4 regions of the Paenibacillus sp. URB8-2 genome follow, and region 1 is predicted to be linked to each of the others. Evidence: riboswitches for the same ligand, from Rfam matches in the RefSeq annotation. Region 1 holds a riboswitch; each other region holds the start of a gene.
The links. Region 1 has a riboswitch for cobalamin ahead of metE (5-methyltetrahydropteroyltriglutamate--homocysteine S-methyltransferase). Riboswitches for the same ligand answer to the same signal wherever they lie in the genome.
Positions count from the first base shown of each region.

Region 2: another riboswitch for cobalamin. It lies ahead of PUR_RS05060 (S-layer homology domain-containing protein); the one in region 1 lies ahead of metE (5-methyltetrahydropteroyltriglutamate--homocysteine S-methyltransferase).
Region 3: another riboswitch for cobalamin. It lies ahead of PUR_RS02200 (anaerobic ribonucleoside triphosphate reductase); the one in region 1 lies ahead of metE (5-methyltetrahydropteroyltriglutamate--homocysteine S-methyltransferase).
Region 4: another riboswitch for cobalamin. It lies ahead of cobT (nicotinate-nucleotide--dimethylbenzimidazole phosphoribosyltransferase); the one in region 1 lies ahead of metE (5-methyltetrahydropteroyltriglutamate--homocysteine S-methyltransferase).

Region 1 is NZ_AP023239.1:3,865,096-3,870,921, forward strand. Features, by position in the region: gene PUR_RS17900 (DUF4349 domain-containing protein) at 1-921, opposite strand, end outside; gene metE (5-methyltetrahydropteroyltriglutamate--homocysteine S-methyltransferase) at 1,061-3,361, opposite strand; cobalamin riboswitch at 3,584-3,787, opposite strand; gene PUR_RS17910 (undecaprenyl-diphosphate phosphatase) at 3,890-4,753, opposite strand; gene PUR_RS17915 (serine/threonine protein kinase) at 4,970-5,803, shown strand.
Region 2 is NZ_AP023239.1:1,076,412-1,082,237, reverse strand. Features, by position in the region: gene PUR_RS05060 (S-layer homology domain-containing protein) at 1-1,933, opposite strand, end outside; cobalamin riboswitch at 2,100-2,294, opposite strand; gene PUR_RS05055 (GAP1-N2 domain-containing protein) at 2,387-5,470, opposite strand; partial or broken gene PUR_RS05050 (hypothetical protein) at 5,474-5,826, opposite strand, start outside.
Region 3 is NZ_AP023239.1:461,629-467,454, reverse strand. Features, by position in the region: gene PUR_RS02215 (APC family permease) at 1-1,483, shown strand, start outside; tRNA gene PUR_RS02210 (tRNA-Thr) at 1,586-1,657, opposite strand; gene PUR_RS02205 (MTH1187 family thiamine-binding protein) at 1,907-2,215, opposite strand; cobalamin riboswitch at 2,540-2,773, shown strand; gene PUR_RS02200 (anaerobic ribonucleoside triphosphate reductase) at 2,980-4,965, shown strand; gene nrdG (anaerobic ribonucleoside-triphosphate reductase activating protein) at 4,962-5,477, shown strand.
Region 4 is NZ_AP023239.1:2,200,453-2,206,278, reverse strand. Features, by position in the region: gene cobJ (precorrin-3B C(17)-methyltransferase) at 1-1,175, opposite strand, end outside; gene cobT (nicotinate-nucleotide--dimethylbenzimidazole phosphoribosyltransferase) at 1,204-2,298, opposite strand; cobalamin riboswitch at 2,437-2,643, opposite strand; gene PUR_RS10050 (serine hydrolase domain-containing protein) at 2,857-4,038, opposite strand; gene PUR_RS10045 (Lrp/AsnC family transcriptional regulator) at 4,180-4,632, shown strand; gene PUR_RS10040 (MFS transporter) at 4,584-5,813, opposite strand.

The sequences.
Region 1 (5,826 bases):
TCCGGCCAAGAAGATAAAGAGCCACTGGAATGCCATGGACAAGGCATTCAGCGTTCCGCGCAGCGCGTCCGCGGCTCTGCCGAACAGCGGCTGGCGTTCATCCTTACGCAGATTTGCGATGCTCACGTCCGTCTGGTAGAGCCGAAGTTCCACCGTGGAGTACAGCACATTCTGGTCGATATAGCGCATTCTGCCCTTGATCTGCTCGATCTCCGTCTGAACTTGGCTAAGCTCATTGGCAAAAGCCACCAAATCTGAGGCTTTGACAGCCTTTTTCATAAATTCAATGTATTGGGTTTCAAGCAGCTGCTTCGCCTTGAGGCGCGCCTCAAGGTCGACATACTCTTCGGAAACATCCTGGCCCTCGATACTGCGTTGAAGCGACTCATGCTTGACCTTCTCCAGATTGTCCATGAAGGAAGAGAACCCGGTAGCCGGCACCTTCACGACAAACGTGCCGCCATGCTCGGAATCGGACACCGTTTCCGTGAATCCGATAATATAGCCGCGGGCGAGATTGACCCAATTCCGCACTTCCGTCTGCGCTTTCTCGTAATTCTCCACTTCCATGTTGAGATTGGCATGGTAGATCAGCTTCTTGTTCAGACCGGCGGCCACATCGCTTGCCGTGAATCCTCCGGCAGCGGCACTGCCGTTATCTGCCGCGGAGTTGCCGCCCTTCTGGATTCCGCTTCCCTTTCCGTTCCCCTGCGCGCCGGCAGATGATCCTCCGTCGCCGGCTGCGATCGGAGCCTCCTCGCTGGAGGCATCCGATAGAGAAGCTGTGCTGTTTTTCATCTCGGAATGTGCATCCGATTTGGCCTGATCCGCGTTATCGGCACGGCCTCCCGAACCGCAGCCAGCCAGCACAACAGACAACACCAGCAGCGTTACAATGGAATACAACCCCCGTTTTATCATGACCATCCCCCCAAATATGTCTGTTCGTCCTTACATTTAATTTCTAGACGATTCCAGCCTCTGGAAGGTTGCAGGTTGAAAAAACAATACACCGGGATCGGACTCCCGGTGTATCACTATGCCGCTCCTCACGCGCAAGTTACGGCTGAATCGCCCGCGCCTTCTTTCTGGCGTCTTCCGCGGCCGCCACCATATTTCGCAGCGAAGCCTCCGTTTCGCTCCAGCCTCGCGTCTTTAGTCCGCAGTCCGGATTGATCCAGAACTGCTCCGGATGCAGAGCCCGCAGCGCCCGGTTAATGCCGGTCTCCATTTCCTCCACTGACGGAACGCGCGGACTATGGATGTCATACACTCCCAGCCCGAGGCCTTTGTCGTATCTCATCTCCTCGAAGCTTGCAATCAGCTCGCCGTGGCTGCGGGAAGTCTCGATGGAAATAACATCCGCATCCATATCGGAAATGGCATCGATCATATCGCTAAATTCGCAGTAGCACATATGTGTATGAATTTGCGTCGTATCACGAACGAGGCTTGTGGAAATACGGAAAGCTCTTACAGCCCAGTCCAGATAATGCGTCCGGTCCTTCTCCTTAAGGGGGAGTCCTTCGCGCGCCGCCGGCTCGTCCACCTGAATCATTTCCACACCGGCGCTTTCCAGAGCCAGCACCTCCTGCCGGAGAGCGAGCGCAATCTGGTAGGCGACCCTCTCTCTGCTCAGATCGTCGCGCACGAACGACCAGTTCAGAATCGTGACCGGTCCGGTGAGCATGCCCTTTACCGGCAGCTTCGTCAAAGATTGCGCATAGACGCTTTCCTTGACGGTCATCGGTTCGGTGAAAGCAACATCGGCGTAAATCACCGGAGGCTTGACGCAGCGGGAACCATAGGACTGCACCCAACCGTTCTGTGTGAACAGGAATCCGTCCAGCTTCTCCCCGAAGAACTCCACCATATCCGTACGTTCGAATTCACCATGCACCAGAACGTCCAGACCGATCTTCTCCTGAAGTGCGATGGCGTCCGCGATTTGCAGGCGGATAAATTCATCATAGCGTTCCTGGCTCAGCTCGCCTTTGCGCCATTTCAACCGCGCCTGGCGGACCTCCGGTGTCTGCGGAAAGCTGCCGATCGTCGTTGTCGGCAGCAGCGGCAGGCGCCACTTGTCCTGCTGGCGCTTCGCGCGCTCGGTGTAGCCCGGGCTGCGGTGATCCGGCAGTTCGGCCAGGCCGCGTTCAAGCCCCGCCACGTCCGCGCGGCTGCGCTCCGGCAGCTTGCGGAAGGCATCCAGCGCCGCCTTCGCCCCGGTCCACTGCGTACCGGCAGCTTCCCTGCCTTCAAGCAGCGCCCGTTTCAGCAGCGTAAGCTCCGCCAGCTTCTCATCGGCGAAGGCCAGCGCGTTCCGCACCTCCGGCTTCAGCCGTTCCTCGCTCCGCACCGTCACGGGCACATGCAGCAGGCTGCTGGACGGCTGCAGAATCAGCTTGTCTTCCGGTACGAGCCGCTCCAGCCTTTCAGCCAGCGCCAGCTTATCCTCCGGGTCGCAGCGCCAAATGCCGCGCCCGTCGATCACCCCCGCTCCGAGCGTCTTATCCTCCGGCCAGCCCAGGCGCTCGATCGCTTCCAGGTTGGCTCCGCCGTCGTGTACAAAATCGAGGCCGACTCCCTGCACCGGCAGCTTCAATAGAGCTTCAAGCGGTTCGGCGGACTCGAAATACGTCTGAAGCATAATGGAAAGACCGGGAACAGCGGAATGAAGCGCGTCGAAGATGTAGCCTAGAAGTTCAATATCCTCTTTCCCAAGTCCGGTTACTACAGCCGGCTCGTCAATTTGAACCCATGCCGCTCCCTCCCGTTCCAGCTCCTGCAGTAGCTGTACATAAACCGGCAGGAACCGCTCCGCCACACTGCGGATTTCCGAAAGGGCAAAGCCCTTGGACAGTTTCAGAAACGTATAGAGTCCGATAACCACGGGCTTTCCGTCGATGCCCGCTTGCGATTTGGCGAACCGGTATGCGGCAAGCGGTTTGTTCTCCGTTAGAACAGGCTTGATATCGCCGATCTCCGGCACGATGTAATGGTAATTCGTATTGAACCATTTCGTCATTTCGCACGCCGCCGCCCGGGAGTTCCCGCGGGCCATGGCAAAATACAGATCCAGTCCGGCAGGTCCTCCCTCGTACCGGTACCGCTGAGGCACAATGCCGAACATGACCGCCGTATCCAGCATATGATCGTAATACGTGAAATCCCCCACAGGAATCAGGTCGATGCCCGCCTCCTGCTGCTTACGCAAATTACCCAGCTGATAACGTTCCATTTCCGCCCGCAGCTGTTCTTCGCCGATCCGGCCCGCCCAGTAAGCTTCCAATGCTTTTTTCCATTCCCGGTTCGCACCGATTCTCGGGTATCCAAGATTGCTTGTTCTTGTGTTAATTGTCATTTCTCCGTTCCTCCTATTCGTCTGGTCCTACCTTAGGCTCCCAAAAAAACATCATATTCCGTTGTTTAAGGAAGTGAACCTTTTGTCCGTCTCGGAAGAGTCGCTGTCCATTTCACGTAACTTTCCAACAAAAAGGCGTCCTTCCCCCAAAAGCGCAAGGGGAAAGACGCCTACGTTAAAATTACGTTTGCGATCTGACACCTTCCCATCTCCCGTAGGTACAGCAGTGCGTCGAAACAGGCAGGTCTCCTGGCTGCGGCGTCATCGTCATCAGCAGCCTTCCCGTCAGCCCAGGCTGACAGTGGCATAATCTGGCTGAAGACTCGTCCGTTACAGTGGCGGGACCGCGTCGGCTTTGCACCGAGCTTCCCTTTTAAGCCTCCGGAATTCTCTTGTCCGGCAAGCACCCGTTTCCGTTATTTAATGGTCTGTTACTTGAATGTTGAGTACACCATTAATGTTACGGCAAGACCCCGCGGTCCGCAATAGAAGATGGAAGCTCCAGCTATAGCAATACCTGATAACCGGTTAAAAGAAAATAATATAGACGAAGGCGGCCAGCACGATGCGGTAGATGGCGAACGGCAGCAGCTTGATGCGGTTGATCAGCTTCAGGAAGAACCGCATCGACAGCAGCGCGAACACGAAGGCGCTGATAAATCCGGCGATAAAGAACGGCAGCGCGTCCATCGTAAAGTACTGCCAGTTCTTGAGCAATGAGATAAAGCTCGCGCCTGCCATAATGGGCACCGCCATGATAAAGGTGAAGTCGGCGGCGGCGCGATGGCTCATGCCCAGAAGGACGCCTCCCGAAATCGTCGAGCCGGAACGCGAGAAGCCGGGCCACAGTGAGAAACACTGGATCAGACCGACCCCAAGCGCCTGCCCGTATGTAATCTGGTCAACGCTCTGCGCCTTGACACGCTTCGGAGCGAACAAATCCGCGCAGATCATAAATATGGCGCCGATCACAAGCCCGATCAGCACGGTCGACGTCGAGAAGAGGTACTCGTCAATGTAATCCTCGAACAGCATTCCCAGAACACCCGCCGGGATCAGACCAACCAGGACCTGCCCAAGCCTCAGACGGCCTGGCGTATGTATCTGCGGCGGTTGGCCGTCCGGGACCGGCTCAAGCGATCCCCGGCTGAAGCGTTTCAGTCCAAGCAGATCGATGAAACGATTTCTAAAGATGACGACGACCGCAAGGATTGAGCCGAGCTGTATTACGACCTTAAACGTATTGGCCGTGTATTTTCCGAGAAGTTCCTGAGATTTCAACCACATGTCGTCGACAATAATCATGTGACCCGTTGAGGACACCGGAGCAAATTCGGTCAGGCCTTCCACCAGACCCAAAATAACGGCTTTGATAATTGCGAGCAGATCCAAGCTTTCGCCTCCTTAAAGAATGATGATTTAAAGTTTCATTATTAGTAGCTTAAACATCGCCGGCAATTTCTGAAACTTACAAGCCATATTTCCAGGTAAGAATACCTAACGCAAGCATTTCGCCTCATCCTTCCGAACTTGCACTACACCCGAGGAAATGTGCAATAATGAACAGAAAGATCACATTACGGCGGAACAACGTGGGGAGGATGTTCATTGTTTGCAAGCCTGCGCGCATTTCTATCCGCCTGGAGGGATTATCCCCGGGAGGAGGGAGAGCTGATCGGAAAGCGGTACAAGGTGCTGTCCCGGATCGGTATGGGAAGCTATGGACTAGCATACCGCTGCCTGGACACGCTGGAGAATCGCCAGGTAGCCCTCAAACAGGCAAAACCGAGCAAAGGGAATGTTGGGAAAAAAATGCTGATGCGGGAACGGGATATCTTGCGGCAGTTGGATCATCCCTATATCCCTGCCTTCAGAGATTTTTTTGAGGAAGCGGGCTCGGCATGGTTGGTTAACGATTATGTAGAGGGGCTTACGCTGGAACAATTAATTTTCGAGCAAGGCCGCATATTCTGGGAGCAGGACACGCTGCGCTTTGCCTTGAATTTGATGAAGCGGGTGAACCATGTGCATGAACGAGGCTACGTCCACCTCGATCTTCGTATTCCGAATGTCATTATCCGGGGAGAGGATATTTATTTAATCGACTTCGGACTGGCCCGCCGGATCGGGGACGAAAGATCGAGCTGCGACGGCGAACCCGAGCTGGATAAAGACGGGCTGCCGAGGCGCATGCCCGCGGCCATAGCCTCCGATTTGCACGATATCGGGCATCTCATGCTCTTCATGCTGTATTCCGGTTACACCCCGATTCCAGGCAGCGAAGAGCGCAGCTGGTCGGAAGAGCTGGAGCTTACGCCGGGGATGCGGAGGATACTGCTGAGACTTCTGGAAGAATCGAATCGTTATACGGAATCCTGTGAGTTCATTCGGGAAATAGAGCAGGCTATATCCAATTCGGAGTCGAAGTCGACGGATTCATAAAGTCCATGCTTTCCGAATCTTAC
Region 2 (5,826 bases), 2.8 Mb from region 1:
GCACCTTGTCCGAAGCCTGAAGTTCGAAGTCGCCTATTCCGACGCTTGGATAAATCCACTTGCCCCCGCGCTGAACGACAAACGACCACCAGTTGTTCATGTCGCCGCTGATTCCGCCAATCCCGCTGATAAAGCTTCCGTATGAGGATTGTGTAATATCCAGCGCCGTATGACCGGCATCGGCCAGTCTTTGAAGAGCCTCAAGCGCAACGGACCCGCTTATGGAGCCTTCCATAATGGTTCCCTGCGGCCCTTCTACCGACAACGACACCGGCACTTCCTTCGGCAGAACCGTAACAGACCCGGTATAACGCACGACAGTCGGCGCGGCATCGTCCTGGTAGCCGGTAATTTGAAGCGCCTGTGTTCCCGGCGTCAGATCGGTTCCAAAGGACGCGACACCCTGGTCGTTCGTAGCAGCCGTTTTGCCGCCGATGGAGACGGAGACGCCTGCCGCCGGAGAGGTTACAGGATGCGAGGCGAAAGTCTCGTTGTCCCACACCCACGTTTTTTGAATAACGCTGACCTCAAACGCCTTTCCTTGCTTCGGTTGCTGCGGTGAGAAGGATACGGAATCAATCAGTTGAGTGACGCCATAGTTCCCATAATAAATGTCGAGCTTGTCGCCATCCTTAAGGACGAAATCTTTCATGCCGACATCGATGGCAACCCATTCGCCGTCTCTCTTGACCGCATACGACCACCCGGACAAGCTGCCAAAAAGCCCCGCCGGAATGCCGCCAATATCCGTTACGTAACTGCCGCTCGGATTGACAACCGAGATTCCCTTGGTCTCCGCCAGCTTGTTCAACGCGTCCAAAGCGCTGCTGCCGTACACATTGCCCTCGCCCAAAGAAGCCGTCGGTCCTTCGATGGCTACGGACACTTGGACAAGCGGGTGCACGGCCGGCGGATTCGCAATAAAATCATACAGATTACTGTCGCCGCCGCCCGTGAACAGGCTGTATGCGGCAAGCGCCTGCAGCGCCTGTTCCGTGGCAAAAGCGTCGTTGCCGCCGGACAGCAGGTGGGCAAAGCCTCCGTCTGCCGTACGGAAGCTCATCAGACGGCTGATCAGATTGCTGCCGCTCTTGGTGAAATCGGAACCGGCCGGATCGACGCCGTATGCGGTCAGGCCGATAATGGCCTGCGAGACGCTTTCGCTGCTCTCTCCATAGCCTCCGTGGGTCGTATTCTGCTGAGCGGACAGCCATAGTACCGCTTTTTGCCCGGCGGTGGCGACAGCCGGATCGCCCTTGTAAGGAGACAGAGCGGCCAAAGCCATTGCCGTAAGGTCGGGCTCACTGGAGCCTCCGCTATTGAGGGCAAATCCCCCGTCGCCATTTTGTCTGGAAAGAATGTGCTGAACCAGCTTGTCACGGGTCCATTTCGCATCGGACGGCACCGTATAGCTGCCGGAATCCAGCGCGATCAATCCGTAGACGGCGTTGTTCAGGCTTTGCCCGGTAATTCCGCCGCTGTTGTAGATAGATTCAATCAGATTATATCCTTTAATATTGGTCGGGTCTTCTCCGATCGCTTTAGCCGCTAAAGCGTACCTTGCATATTCCGTAACGGCCGAAAAGATCCCTTTCGCCTTCTCTACCGTTTGGTTAAGCGCGGCAGAGTAGGAATTCGGCACTTTGTACCCGGCTTGGGCCAAGCCGATTGCCTGCCATTCCGAGGCTACGCCTTGCTTTATAATATACTCGGCCGCGGAATAAACGGCATCGGTTACACCGATCGACTGGGAAGACGGGGTAGCCGCAGCTGCATCCGCAGCGTACCCGGCATCGGCAGCACCCGTTGTCTGCGAATCCGCAGCCTCGGCAAGCGCTTGCCCCGCCGGAGCAAACGGCGCGCCCAATAATGAAAAAATCATCAATAATGCCATTCCCAGCGCAAACATTCTGGAAGAAATCCTGTTCTTCATTCTTCAACCTCTTTCTCTCCTGAATAATGTGGGAGTCTTCCGAATAAGAAAAGACCGCCCCCGGAGGGACGGTCTTTCGGAAAAATGAGCCGGAATCCATGCTGTAAGCCATTCCCAGCATCAGCCGCACGCAAATGTCAGATGCCCTCACCCCCCGAAGGACACCGAACTTTGACTAAAAAAGGCAGGTCTCCTGGCTTATGCCTCATCGCTTCCCTCTCGCCTTCCCGCTTTACGTGAACAGTGGCATGATTTCAGAGGGTTACTCCGCATATACAGTGGCGGGACCGCGCCGGATTCCAACCGGCTTCCCTTTTAAGCAGGCTTGTAATCGGCCCGCACCTTTTTTAAGACTATATTAAATTTTGACAATCTTTATCATATCGGTTATCGCAGAGGTTGTCCATACATGGCAGGCCATTCGGCCATTAATTAAAACGGGAAAATCACACGTTATTCCGCCGGAGGACTCGCGCTTGCGGAAGGAGCCGGGGACGGGGCCGCCTGCGGATCTTCCATCAGTACCAGCGTGTAGTCTTCGGCTTTGACCGCGCTTCCGGCGGTCAGCTCCGGAGAGGAAACGAGCGTCACCTTCACCTGGTAAGGCGCAAGGCCGGAAGTTCCTGCGCCGGGTGAGGCCGGAGCCGGGGAACCCGGAGCGATTGACGCTGCATCCGGCTCTCCTGACGGCGAAGGCGCACCGGCGGGAACGTCCCCGCCGGGAGAGGCTGGCGGAACGGCCGAAGCCGCCAAAGATTCCGCGGCGGCTTCGCTCTCATCGGCGGACGCCGCTTCCGCATTGCCTATGCCGCCGCTTACGTTCCCGGCCGTTCCGGCGCTTCCGTCCACCGTTCCCGAATCGGCTGCTTCTCCGGCACCCGCCTCGACTCCGGAATCCGAAGGGCTAGCGGATACCTGAAGTTCGCAGTTATGGGTCAGGCCGTCCACTTTATATACTTCAGCCTGTCCGGTCCCGGAATCCACCTCAATCTCTGCCGGGTTAAACTCCTGGCAGGCGGCTTGGGAGGCGAAGGCGAACAGCAGCGAGCTTCCGCCCTTACCGTCGCCATGTACAAGATACGCCGCAGCTTCGAGATAACTCACGCCTGACGCAGACTGCGAAGGCGAAGGCTGCGGCGAGGCTGCCGGAACCGCTTCGTCTCCTCCTCCCTTCAGCAGACGGGTGGCAAGGACTCCCGCGATCAGCAGAACGATGAGGGCCGCGCCGAAGATCATCAGCTGAAACCGGCGGCGGCGTACCCACTGCGCCAGCGGCGAGGCCAGCTGCGACCGGGCCGCGCCATATACGCTTTGCAGCGCGGGTCCGGCCTTGGCCATATGATTTTTACGGAAATCGCGGCTCTTGAACGCTTCACGGTCATGGCCCGCAAAATATTTCAAAATCGCCCGCCGGTAGCCCGGCTGGAGCTTCTTGGAGGAAATGGCGAACAGCGGATTGTCCTGCGACCAGGCCAGAAAGCGGTACACCGCTTCCTTATCGCCATCCGCCTTCTGGCGGAGATGCTCCAGCAGCGCGTCGTACTCCAGCGGCCCTCCCTCGCGGGCACGGCTGTGGTAGAAGGCAAGCGGCAGGCGGGCAAACGGCTCCGTTCCCCGGTTCTCCTTGAGCCAGCGCCGACCCAACAGCTGCACATCGTCCATTTCCTGCGGGGACAGGCCGTCGAATATATGCTCGTCCGGGTCCTCTTCGCCGAACCAGCGGTACGCCGTGCGCAGCACATTCGCCTTCCGTCTGCTGTGCAGGTCGAGCGGCGGGTCCCATGCGCCCATTTCAAGGGAATACCGAACGAACGACAGCTCCAGCAGCTGCTCCTGCGTAATATCGTCAAGCGAAAGACGCTCCAGCAAATACCGGTCCGCCGCTGCTGCCAGCTCCTTCTGGAGCGCCAGCGCTTCGGGGCGAATGCCGGCTCTTCGCCGGCGGTCTTTCTCCGCTTGCTCAATGCAATCATGGATCGCAGCCACAGCACCCACCGGATCACGCTCGCGCTCCAGCTTCTCCGGCAAATAATCCAGCAGCGCGTCATGGACGGCCGGTTGACGGAGCGCTTCGGGCATAAAACGATCCCAGTCCGCCACGAATTCCAGCAGGTCCGCAGCGTTCGCGGCGGATGCCAGCCGGGATTCCACATAAGGCTGGAACAGAAGGCGTCCAAAGACCGGGGTCGTCAGCAGCTTGCGGAAAAAGGCGGCAGCCAGCTCCCCGCCGCTCTCGACCACTCCGAACGCCTCCTCCAGAGAGTCCCCCCGGCCCGCATTCTGCGCGTTCAGCATTCCGTTGATAAAGTAATCGACAATCCGCGTCCGGTAATTATGGCCCTTCAGCGAAAAATAATCCCGGAAGCTTTCCAGAACAGCCGGCTCCGGTATGGCTTTCTGACGGACGGCGTCGAATTCGCGGTCGAAGCGCTCCAGAAACAGGTCGTTCAGCCGGATTTTCGATTCCAGCGCCCCTTCTCCGCCAAGATAGCTCAGCAGCCCGTTCAGCACAGCACTTTTGTTCTCCCGGTATAAAGCCTCGTTCCCCTGCTCGATCCGGTAAAACACGGCCAGCTCATTATAGGCCCCCAGCGACAGCTTCCGTTCCGCAGGCTCGCCTCCCAGCATCATGTCGGCAAACACGGCAAAATCGTCCGCAGTCTCCTGCCCGCGCAGCAGCAGTTCCCAAGCGAGCTCAAGGAACGGCTGGGGCGAGGCCGGAAAATCAGCGCCCAGCGTCCGTCCTGCTGCCAGATCAAAAATAAAGTCCTTCTCGGTTGCACGGTCTCCGGGACGCAGCGAGCCTGTTTCCACGAATGTCAGGTGGATGTACTTGCGGCTTTGGGGCTCTTTCGCATAGGTGATAACGCCGAGTCTGCGCCGAAATTCGAAGGGGAGACAGCCGAGCAGCACCTCGGTCAGGTCGGCCGCCCTCGCCGACAGCTCACTCACGGGGACATTCAGGGATATATAAATTTTCTTTTTGCCGGACATCGACTGCATGATCGCCTGAAGCAGGCTTTTGAACATTTCCCTGTCAATGCCGAGCGACTTCAGAACGTCCGCCGCGCGGGGACGGTTTCGGCGCGAAGCCGGGATGCCGCTCAGCTCCGGCAGGGCTTCGCCCGGTTCTCCGCTGAAGCCTTTTGCAAAATCCGCATGCAGGTAGCCGCCGTAATCCCGAATGATTTCTTCAGCGCGAGGGGCGGGAAGAACATAGTTGTGGGTGAAAAAAGCGCTGCGCAGACCCGTGAAATCCGCAGCCTGGAAGACGCTTTGACCGAGTACAGTCTCTCCGCTTTCCAGATGGAACAGATGCAGCGCGGGCGGATACAGAGACTCGTTCTTCTCGCCTTTTGCGGCCAGCTCCGCCGGAGCGTCGTACAGGCAAAAGGGGTGCAGTATTTTTTTGACGAAATTGTTGTCCAGGCTCTCCGACTTCGCCACCGTGTCAAAGCCCTCCGTGGAGCGGTACACACCGCGCCGCTGACGCGTATACATCTGCTGGGCGACGCCGGCTTCCGAATGAATACTCACCGTTTAATCGCTCCCCTCGATGAACTTCAGCTTGTGCAGCAGCCACAGGAACGGCTCATCCACCCGAACGGGGCTGACGACGCCCTCGATTTTTTGATCGACAGGATTGCTGCCAAGCGCCGAAACCGCGAAGTAGGCGGTATTGGAGAAATATACATCCATCGTATCCTTGAACGGACGGTCCACCTTCTCGATAAAACGGCTGATCTCCCCGTCGATATTGCCGACCTCGTCCAGATTCAGCGTCCCGCGGTGAACGTAGTTGTTGAATACATTGCTGTTCGTCTTGATGTAATCTCCGTCCTCGTCCTTCAGCGAGTGGAGCATGTCGCTTTTGGCCAGCACGACGGCGGTCG
Region 3 (5,826 bases), 2.2 Mb from region 1:
GGTGGATTACATTCTGACGGTCGCCGTAAGTGTATCCGCCGGCACGGATGCCATTACCTCGGCTTTTCCCAACCTGCATAACTATAATGTAATCATTGCAATCGGGTTTGTATTGATCATTACAACCCTGAATTTAAGGGGCGTAACGGAATCGGCCTCGATATTGGCCTATCCCGTTTATTTATTCGTGTTGGCCTTGTTTATTCTCATCGGGGTAGGCTTGTATGACATCGTGACCGGTCAAGTCTCTCCGGCCCTGCATACGCCGATCGGCACTCCGGTGGCCGGAATCAGCTTATTCCTGCTATTAAGGGCTTTTGCTTCCGGAAGCTCGGCTTTGACCGGTGTAGAGGCCATTTCGAACGCCATACCCAACTTTAAAGATCCCGCTCCGAGCAACGCCGCCAAAACGCTGGCCGCAATGGGGCTGCTGCTGGCTTTGCTGTTTTCGGGAATTGTTGTTTTGGCTTATTATTACGGGCTCAGTCCAAATGAAGAAGTTACGGTAGTCTCCCAAATCGCCGAGTTGACGTTCGGACGGAGCTTTATGTACTTTTTTATCCAGGTGACAACCGCGCTCATCTTGATTCTGGCCGCCAATACCGGATACTCGGCATTTCCGCTGCTTGCGGTCAATCTCGCTAAAGACAAGTTCATTCCAAGAATGTTCACGGTTCGGGGAGACCGGCTCGGGTACTCCAACGGAATCATTATTCTGGGGATTTTGTCCATCCTGCTGATCCTTGTATTTGAAGGACAGACCGAACAGCTCATTCCCCTGTATGCCGTCGGCGTATTTATCCCGTTTACTCTTTCCCAGTCGGGGATGATCGTCAAGTGGCTGCGGGAAAAGCCGGCCGGATGGCTGACGAAGCTCCTCATTAACGCAACCGGCGCCGCAATCAGCTTCGTCGTTACCCTGATGTTCTTACTTACCAAATTTACCCAGGTATGGACAGTACTTGTGTTTCTGCCGCTGATCGTCTACCTCTTCTACAGGATTCGGAAGCATTATGAAGCCGCAGCGGACCAGCTGAGGCTCACTACCTGCGAGCCGTCCGTGCCGATCGAAGGAAATGTCATCATTCTGCCTGTGGCCGGCATTACGCATGTCGTGGAGAAATCGCTGAACTATGCCAAAACACTTTCGGCGCACCAGATCATTGCCGTCAATGTTCCTTTTGAGCGGGAGGAAGAAGCCGAATTTGAAGAAAAATGGGCCAAGTGGCAGCCCGATATCCGATTGGTAACCCTGTACTCGCCCTACCGGAGCATCATTCAACCGCTGATTAAATTTATCGACACCGTTCAGAATAAGGCAAGCGAGTCGAATTACCAGGTTACGGTGATCATCCCGCAGTTCATTCCGAAAAAGGGCTGGCACAACATCCTCCACAATCAATCCGGTCTGCTCATTCGCACCCACCTGTTGTACCGGAGAAATGTGGTCGTAACGACGGTGCCGTATCATTTAAAGAAGTAAGCTTAAAGAACAGACTCAATGCGAAAAAGAGTATCCTTTTACAACAAAAAATAACGCGGTCCCCGTACACCCGAGAACCGCGTCAAATCAAGCTTTTTAGGATGCTGGTGAAGGGAATTGAACCCCCGGCCTACGCATTACGAGTGCGTTGCTCTACCCCTGAGCTACACCAGCATATACTTAATTTTCCGTCACAACAGAAACTATTATACCTCGTTTGGTGAAAAAAGCAACTCTTTTTTAGACCGGTTTGTTGCAAGAAATTGTCGCCATTGCTTTGGGAGGATACCCCTAACAAACCGGGCGGGAAAGCGGTTCGCCGCTGCACACTCCGTTCGGCTCAAACCGTATGTTGCTGTCCCTGCCGCCCAATCTGCCTCTGCCCAGAGCGGCAATCATGCCGCCCCGGCAGTCCGTCTGCTCCTACTCTTCGTGCAGCTTGCGCTCCACCGACTCCAGCTTCTGCTTACTGCTGGCCTCTTTGTCGCGCCGGTCGTCGATTTTGAGCGCAGTGGACACGCGCTGGGCGCCGGCCGCGAACGGCGTTTCGTGCAGGACTTCGACCGCAGCCAGAATGCGCGGCAGCGGGCCTTCAATAATAGTGCCCATGGATGTAAGCTCAAAGGTTATGCCCTCCACGCTCTCCAGCGCGCGCTGCATCCCGGCGACATAACTGCTGAGACTGGTGCTGCCGGTTCCGATCGGAATTACGGTGATTTCGGCGATAGTCATTTGAATAACCTCCCTCTCCATGCTGCATTGCGGAAACATCCCTATACAGCTTTCCTATATTGTAGCAACTGGAGAGCCGGGCTACAAATCGTCCTCTCATTCGTTCATAGCCGGAGGGCCTATCAGGTTTTGTTTGTGGCACCTCACAGCAAATCCGGATTCAAACGATGCCATATCCCCTCTCGTTTGTGACTCTTGAAGGGTCAGTTTGTGGATGAATTTGTGGATTACCTGTGGACGGTTTGTGGATGTTCTGTGGATATCAAAAACTCAAAAAATATGTTTACAGATACAACATATTGGGTTATCTTAAATAAACGACAACAAAATATAGTGGAATCAGGTGCTTGACTCTCTAACGAGAAGTCATAGCTTAATAGGGAAGCGCGGTGCGAATCCGCTGCGGTCCCGCCACTGTAACCGGATGCCCCGCCTCAGGCGAGGACGCGGGCGGCATCTTCCGGCACAAGGCCACTGAGAGCGCAAGGAATCCGCTCCCGGGAAGGCGCCGGAAGAACAGACGGAAGCCAGGAGACCTGCCTGTTTCCAGCGACACCATTCATAAGAGTGCCTGCGAGGAACAGGAGGGGTGTCCGCTATGTAGTTTTTTATATTGACCGGGCTTGGTTATACGGGCCTGGCGAGCATAGTGGCATTTCCTGCGTTCTTGGGCAGGAAATGCCTTTTTGGAATGCAAGTTTTTTTTGAACACAAGGATAATCAGAGTTTTAGGACAGGGACGTTATGGAGAGGAGAGCTGCACAATGACGCTGCTGGAGAAACGGCAAACAAGCGGCCAAAGCGCAAACGAAGTTCTGTTGGAGGAAGTTATCGGTCTGGGGCGCGATATTATCGACAGCCGGGACATGGATCTGCTGAGGGAGAATGCCAATCTGAACGGGGAAAGCTTCTCCGGCAAGATGAGCAAATTCGGCAGCGAGTATTCCAAATGGTATGCCCGCAGCTTCACGATGCCGCCCCAGCTTATGCAGGCGATCAAGGAAAACGTCGTATACGTGCATGATCTGGACCAATACGCCATCGGAACGACGAACTGCATTTTCATCCCGTTTGACAAACTGCTCCGGCAGGGCTTCAACACCGGCAACGGTAGTGTGCGGCCTCCGAACTCCATTATGACGGCCATGGCGCTTACGGCGATTATTTTTCAATCCCAACAAAACGCCCAATACGGCGGCGTATCGGGAAGTAAGCTCGATCATGATCTCGCCCCTTATGTGGCCAAGTCTTTCGCCAAGCTGTTCCGCAAGGGCCTGGATTATTTTGAAGAAGGACAAGCCGGCGAGGACCTCGGGGAAATCACAATGAGCCGGACCGATCTGAAGGAACGTTATCCGAAGGCCTTCCGCTACGCGCTGAAGGAGACGCAGAGCGAAACGCTTCAAGCATCCGAGAGTCTGATACATAACCTGAACACGATGTCCTCCAGAGCGGGGGGACAAATTCCTTTTACCAGCATCAATTACGGCACCTGCACCTCGCCCGAGGGACAGCTTGTAATCGACTCCCTGCTGACGGCTACGATGAATGGTCTGGGCAGCGGGGAAACGCCGGTGTTCCCAATTCAGATCTTTAAATGTAAAAAAGGCGTGAACCAGCAGCCGGGCGAACCCAACTACGCGCTGTTCCTGAAGGCAGCGGAATGCTCGGCGCGGCGGCTGTACCCGAATTTTGCGAATCTGGACGCCCCGCTGAATCTGATGTATTACGATCCGGCAAACCCGGATACCGAATTCGCGACGATGGGCTGCCGCACCCGGGTGCTCGGCGACCGCTTCGGACGCAATTACTGCTCCGGCAAAGGCAATCTGTCTTTCAATACATTGAACCTTGTCCGGCTTGGCATCCAATACGGAACCGCAACGGGTCTGCGGCAAGCGGCGGATGAGGAAGGCTTTTACGATGATCTGGATCATTATATGGAAATCGCCCTGGAGGGTCTTCTCCACCGCTTCCGCATCCAGGCGGCGCAAAAGGCCAAAGCGTCTGACTTCATGATGCGCGAAGGGGTATGGGAAGGCGGGGAACTGCTAGAGCCCGAGGACCAGGTGAGCGAACTGCTGAAGCACGGCAGCCTGTCGCTCGGCTTCATCGGCATGGCCGAATGCATGAAGGCGATGTACGGCAAGCATCACGCCGAGGATGCCGAGGTGTATGACAAGGCGCTCGCCATCGTGCGGCATATGCGCGAATTCTGCGACCGCAAGAGCGACGAGCTGGACCTGAACATTACCCTGTTCGCCACTCCGGCGGAAGGACTGTCCGGTAAGTTCACCAAGATCGACCGCAAGGAATTCGGCGCAATCGAAGGCGTTACCGACCGCGAGTATTATACGAACTCGTTCCATGTTCCGGTCTATTATCCAACGGGCGCGGCAAACAAGATCAAACTGGAAGCAGCGTTCCATGATCACTGCAATGCCGGCGCGATCTCCTACGTCGAGCTGGACGGCAATGCGCGCAGCAACCCGGCGGCTTTTGTCCAAATCATCCGTTACGCCCTGGAGCAAAATATCAGCTATTTCAGCATCAACCATCCCGTCGACCGCTGCTCCGGCTGCGGCTACGAGGGCGTGATCGGCACGAACTGCCCTTCCTGCGGCGCGCATGAAGAGCGGGTGCATATCCGCCGTCTGCGCCGGGTTACGGGCTACCTGACCGGGGATTACCAGACCCGCTTCAACGCGGCCAAGCAGGCCGAGGTCAGGGACCGGGTCAAGCATCTATGAATATTTGCGGCTACTACCCGGAGTCCATTAACGAAGGCGACGGTCTGCGGGCAGTTGTCTTCGTCAGCGGCTGCCGTCACCGCTGCCCCGGCTGCTTCAATCCCGAAACCTGGAATTTCGGGTATGGCGAACCTTTCACACCGGGACGCAGGCGGCAGATCATCGGCGACATGGCGGCCAACCCGCTGCTGAGCGGTCTGACGCTGGCGGGCGGCGACCCTTTTTTCTCCGCGGAGGAAGTTGCGGAATTCATTGGCGAGGTGCGCGGAACACTGCCGGAGTTCCCGGTCTGGATCTACACCGGCTACACTTACGAAGAGCTGGCGGCCATGCCGGGATCACCCGAATGGAAGCTGCTGTCGCTGTGCCAGGTGCTGATTGACGGGCGATTCGAGGAAGCCCTGAAGGACACCACCCTCCGGTTCCGAGGCAGCTCCAACCAGCGGATTATCGATATTCAGGCCAGCCTTGCCGGCGCGGAGGCCGTGCTGTGGCAGCCGGTAATGCTGTAAGCCGGGCCTCGGAAGCGGCCATGCGATTGCGAGAACTCGCGGCGGGTTGGCGGCGGAAGTTGAACCGGGATAAACGAATGGGCTGAGGCACAAATTGAGCCAGATCCCTGTTTGCTTGGACCTTGCTTGGACCTTGATTGGACCCTGCTTGGACCTTGATTGGACCCTGCTTGGACCCTGCTTGGACCCTTTTTGACCTTGCTCGGGCCCTTCTCTTGCTCGAACCCTTCTACAGTAGATATGCGGGAATTTCTCCCGATTATTTTTATCATATAGATGCCTTTGAGTTATTTAGACGGAAATTCTCCAGCTTATTTGCCCGTTTTCTCCCCATTTGGACGGAAACGGC
Region 4 (5,826 bases), 1.7 Mb from region 1:
GGGATGCGCAGAATGACTTGGTGATGCGGGGTATACTCCATTTCCCCCTGTTCACCTGCGATTTCCGCAAGCGACGCCATTTGACGCGCGGTGAACTTCTTATTCGCGATGCCCGGTGCCACTCCCACTTCAAAAAGGACGAACGGATTTGCGGCGGCAGCGCGTGCCGATTTGGAACCAGCGTAGTCCCCGGAGACGATGCCTTTGGCCTCGAGAATCTGCAGCGCCTCCATCGCCGCTTCCAGCGGGCCGGACGATTTCGCGCTGCTGTAAGAGGCGGAAGCCGGGAAATCAAGTTGAACGGACTTAGCTTCCCCTCTCTCTCCAGCCTCTTCCTTCGCACTCAGTGACCACGGCTCCGCCGCCACTTGAAGACGCTCGCTAGGTCTTAGTCTCTGCTCTTCCGAGTCCAGTGTATATTTCCGCTGGTAGCCTCTCGGCGTAATCATTAAGCCGTCATAGACCACCGTCGACGAGTTGCCGATAATAACCGTGGTAAGCATCCCTATTTCATGCTCCAGCATGTCCGCCAAGGTGGTAAGGACAACCTGCTGCCGGTCCCGGTAAGCGCTCTTCACCAGACCTACCGGCGTGTCCGCGGAACGGTGCTCCAGCAAAATCCGCTGAGTCTCAGCGATCTGCCGGGTACGCCTTCCGCTTCTCGGATTATAAAGAGCGATCACAAAATCCGCTGCAGCCGCCGCTTCCACGCGTTTGGCAATGGTGTCCCAAGGGGTTAAATGATCACTTAGACTGATCGTACAGGCATCATGCATAATTGGCGCCCCAAGGAGCGCGGCACAGGAGTTGATCGAGGAGATTCCGGGAATAACCTCTACTTCCACTCCCTCCTCGGCATTCCATTTCTTTTCGATCAATACTTCATAGATTAGTCCGGCCATTCCGTATACACCGGCGTCGCCGCTGGAAATAACCGCAACTGTTCTTCCCATATACGCCTGCCGTACAGCCTCCTGAGCGCGGCTCACTTCTTCCGTCATGCTGGTTCTTACAATTTCCTGAGTGGTTAGAAGGCCCCGGATCAAATCCACATAGGTGTTGTAACCTATGATGACTTCGCTTTCCTCGATTGCCCTGCGGGCACGATCCGTAATATGTTCAAAAGCGCCCGGGCCAAACCCGATCACAAGCAGTTTGCCTCTCTTCTGTTCCATCGTGCAGCCTCCTCTATTTAAACCATGATCACTCTACCGCAAGGCCGAATTCATCTTCTTCAGGGGCCGGACTCGGGATACCGAGATCTTCAAATGTGGCCATCTTCGAAACCAGATGTACAGCCGATTCGATGACAGGAAGAGCCAGCGCGGCCCCTGTCCCTTCTCCAAGGCGCATGTCCAGATACAGCAAAGGCTTCAGCCCAAGCTCATCAAGAACGATACGGTGCGCCGGTTCAACGGACAAATGGGAAGCGAATAAATAATCCCGGCAGCGGGGTTCGATCCGGCAGGCAGCGAGCGCCGCAGCCCCTGTAATCACCCCGTCAATAACCACCGGAACTCTGCGGGCAGCCGCTCCCAATATCACACCTGCCAGCCCGGCGATTTCGAGTCCTCCTACTTTAGCGAGCACGTCGACAGCATCACCCGGATTAGGCCGGTTGACCTGTATCGCCCGTTCGATCACCTTTGTTTTGGCGGCTAACGCTTCGTCGCCGATACCGGTTCCCCTTCCGGTGATCCGTTCCGCCGGATGGTCAGTGAACACCGCCGTAATAGCGCTGCTTGGAGTCGTGTTGCCGATGCCCATTTCCCCTAAACCGATCACTTCGATTCCTTTATCAGCAAGCTCGTAAGCCATATCTATCCCGACATGCATCGCGGCAACCGCTTCTTCCTTGGTCATCGCCGGCCCTTTTGCCATATTGGCCGTTCCCGGGCGGACTTTCCGCTGAACTACACCTTCCGGCAGGTCTGTCAGCAAAGTCCCGACATCGATAACGTGAACCTCCGCCCCCGCTTGCTGTGCGAGCACATTAACAGCGGCGCTTTGGCGAATAAAATTCGCCATCATAAGCCCTGTAACTTCCTGTGGATAGGCGCTGACGCCTTCCTGAACGACACCGTGATCGCCGCACATCACGATAATCGCTTTATTGTCCACACGGGGCTGCACGCTGCCTGTTATACCGGCAAGCCTTACAGCAATCTCCTCCAGGCAGCCAAGACTCCCCAAAGGTTTGGTCAGGTTGTTGACGCGTTTTCTCATTTGATGCATCGATACAATATTCAGCCGTTCAATCCGATTGATCACTTGCAATAATTTTTCCAAGAAAATCACAATCCCTTCTACCATTCTAGAGACATATGTAACAAAATTTGAGAAACAAAAAAAGCACTCCCTACACAAAAAGAGCGTAGAAGTGCCGTTAATCGCCGTAATACAAGCGTGCTCCCCCTTCCTATCCTCGTAGGTCAGTCGTGCTGTTGAAAAAAGGCAGGTCTCCTGACTTGTGGATCAGACGCAAAAACCAAAATCATAATGACTCGGTTGCTTAAGCCTTCCCATTTGACACAGTGGCTTAAAGCTTGCTCTCCATTTACAGTGGCGGGACCGCGACGGACTTTCACCGTTCTTCCCTTTTAAGAAACGCCTTAGCGTTTCACCTTTTTCTCCATATGCTGTTGTAGACAAGATATGCTTACAGTACGCCTATTATAACTTGAGATTTAAAAAGAAGTCTATGAGTCTGCTCTCCAGTTTATCCGTGAATTCGATTATAGTACCATTGTCCACGATTTCTTCTTGTCCGGTATTCATCCGAATGATGCTGCCATGCGTCACAAGCAGTACATTTCTGTCCGCCGAGGGCTCCAGACAAACTAAAGTACGTTAGCGTTATTTAGACTTCCCAAGCCCTTCGTAAACCGCCTCGCAAAGGTCTATCGTAAACTGGCCCGACATGCCTTCCAGCGCGGTGTTGGTAAACGCGACGACGCTTATTTGTTTGACGGGATCAACAAACCAGGAATGACCATAAGTTCCGCCCATACGCCAAGTTCCCGGCGACTCGGAAGTTTGAGCGGCCGCCGGATCTTTCAGCACGGTAAAACCCAGCCCGAATCCACGCCCTGGCCAGTATGCCATAGGAAGATTGCCGATCTGATTGGTGGTCATTTCTTGAACCAGACTCTCCGGCAATAGAGGTGCTCCACCTTTTCGTAAGGTTTCCAACAGCCGCATAAAATCACCCGCACTGCCAACCATGCCGGCGCCACCTGACGGATACGCCGTATCATCAAGCGCCCGGCCGGGAGCAAGCCGGAAACCCGAAGTACCTTCTATAAATGGAATGTGGTCAAAATCAAGCAAACGGCGCGGCTCAGGAAGATCGTTCGCATAGGCCGCTGAAAGCCTTAGGGCATCGACCGCAATAAATCCGGTATCATTCATGCCAAGCGGTCCGGTCACAAGAGAACGTATCGCTTCGCCTAGCGGGGTATCGGCAGACCTGGCAATAACTGCACCCAGTACATCTGTTGCAATGGAATACTTCCACTGGGTACCTGGCACATAGAGGAGCGGTACGGAAGCAATACGGCGCAGATTTTCTTCCAATGAAATGCCGGCCTGATCCATACCGTCCGATACTCCGGCGTTCTCATATGAATCATGTTCCTTCTGAAAGAAACGGTAGGTCAATCCTGCCGTGTGAGTCAACAAATGCCGAATGGTCACGGCTGCAAATTCACCATTCTGCAAACGGGGGCGAAACTCGGGCAGCCATCTGTCCACGCGATCATCCAACCCCAGACGGCCTTGCGATACAAGCACCAGGGCAGCCGTGGAAACGATCGGTTTAGATACGGAAGCAAGCCGGAATAACGTATGATCTTGCATGAACCGGTTTTGTTCGCGGTCTGCATATCCGGCAGCGCGGTTATAACATTGCGTTCCGTTAAGCGTAACTTGGACAACAGCACCAACCAGCCTTTTTTCGGCAAGGGTACGATCAATGACTTCATCAATACGTGCCTGCAGCGCTTCTGTATCTCTCTTATTTAGATCGTATTTGCTCAATGTTATCCACCCTCTCTAACTTTCATGTATTAAATTAAATTGCTCATTTTACATATCGAAATCAATCCATTATGATGATTATACAAAGTAATAAAAGAAATTTTCTTTTAAATACCTTAATTTTTAAGGAGGACTTTCATAGTGGATCATGTGGACAAACAAATCCTCTTCCATCTTCAAAATCAGGCAAGAATTTCAATGACAGAGCTGGGTAAAAGCGTCGGTTTGTCCCAACCTGCTGTAACGGAACGGGTCAGACGAATGGAAGAGAAAGGAGTTATCGAGGAGTATCGTACCGTCATCTCTCCCGAAAAAATTGGAAAGCATGCGGCAGCCTATATGTTGTTTCGGACTAGAGACTGCTATGCCTTTCTTGATTTTGTCCAGGCTTCTCCCCATGTTGCCGAGTGCCACCGTATAAGCGGAGAACATAATTATTTATTAAAAGTACTGACCGACTCCACACATGCTCTTGAAGAGTTTGGCAATCAATGCGATAAGTATGGAACCTATACGATTCTGATTGTCATGTCTTCACCGGTCGATCATAAATTTCTCATCCATTCTCTTGAAGAAGCACAGGGAAATCCATGATCTTTAGCCCGCCACACAACAAGCAGTGCAAGGAGCAGCAGCATAAGCAAGGCCCAAGGGAAGGAACGAACGCCTAGGGTTTCGAGTAAAACAGCGCCCATTAAGCCTCCGCCGCCAATGGCCAGATTCCATGCCGTCACCAGCATCGATTGAGCCACATCCGCATTCTCGCCAGCGGCTACAGCTATTGCCGTCTGCAGCAGTGTCGCCGCTCCGCCGAACGTAAGTCCCCAGACGGCAATCGCTGCATAGACCACAACGGGCTGACTGCTGCCTATGCCAAGCAGAAGAGATGCCAATCCGAAAGCTGCAAGGCTTATCAATACCAATAGGCGCTGCATACGGTCAATCAACAGTCCAATTATCCAGATCCCCACGACCGATGTAACTCCGAAAATAAGCAATACCATATCAACACGCCGGGTAAGTCCGGTCCGGGCAAGGTAAGGCGCAATATAAGTGTACAAAATGTTATGAGACAACACCCAGGCCATAACAACAATCAATACGGGCCGCACCCCCGGCAAAATGAAAACTTTGTGGAGGGGGAGTCTTTGGGTCGCGGCCTGTCCGGGAAAATCCGGCATTTTCCAGAGCATCCAAACAACGAGCAGCACTGCCAGCAATGACATGATTACAAAAACAGAGCGCCAGCCAACAAGCACGCCGAGGAATGTTCCGGCAGGGACACCAAGTGCCAGAGCAAGAGGAGTTCCGGACATTGCCACCGCCACGGCACGGCCTTTAAGGACATCCGGCACCATACTCCGGGCATAGCCTGCTGTTATCCCCCATAAGACACCTGCAGATACACCAGCCAAGAAACGGGCAACCAGCGTCAGCGTGAAGTTAGAGGATATTGCAGTAACGCTGTTGAACAAGAGAAAACCAATAATGCACAGCAACAGCAGTGGTTTCCTCCTCCATTCTCGCGTTGCAGTTGTTAAAGGAATTGCAGCGAGCAGGGAGCCAATGGCATACAACGTGACGAGTTGGCCTGCTATAGCCTCCGAAACTCCAAGCCCCTCGCCGATCTGGGGAAGCAAACCGGCTGGCAGCGTCTCCGTGAGGATACAAATAAATCCCGCCATCGCAAGGGCTAACAACCCGGCCCATGGAAGGCGATCAGTAGAAGCAGCACTCGCGACACTTTGCGCGGCTGAAGTCAGATTTGGACTCAATATCAATCACCTC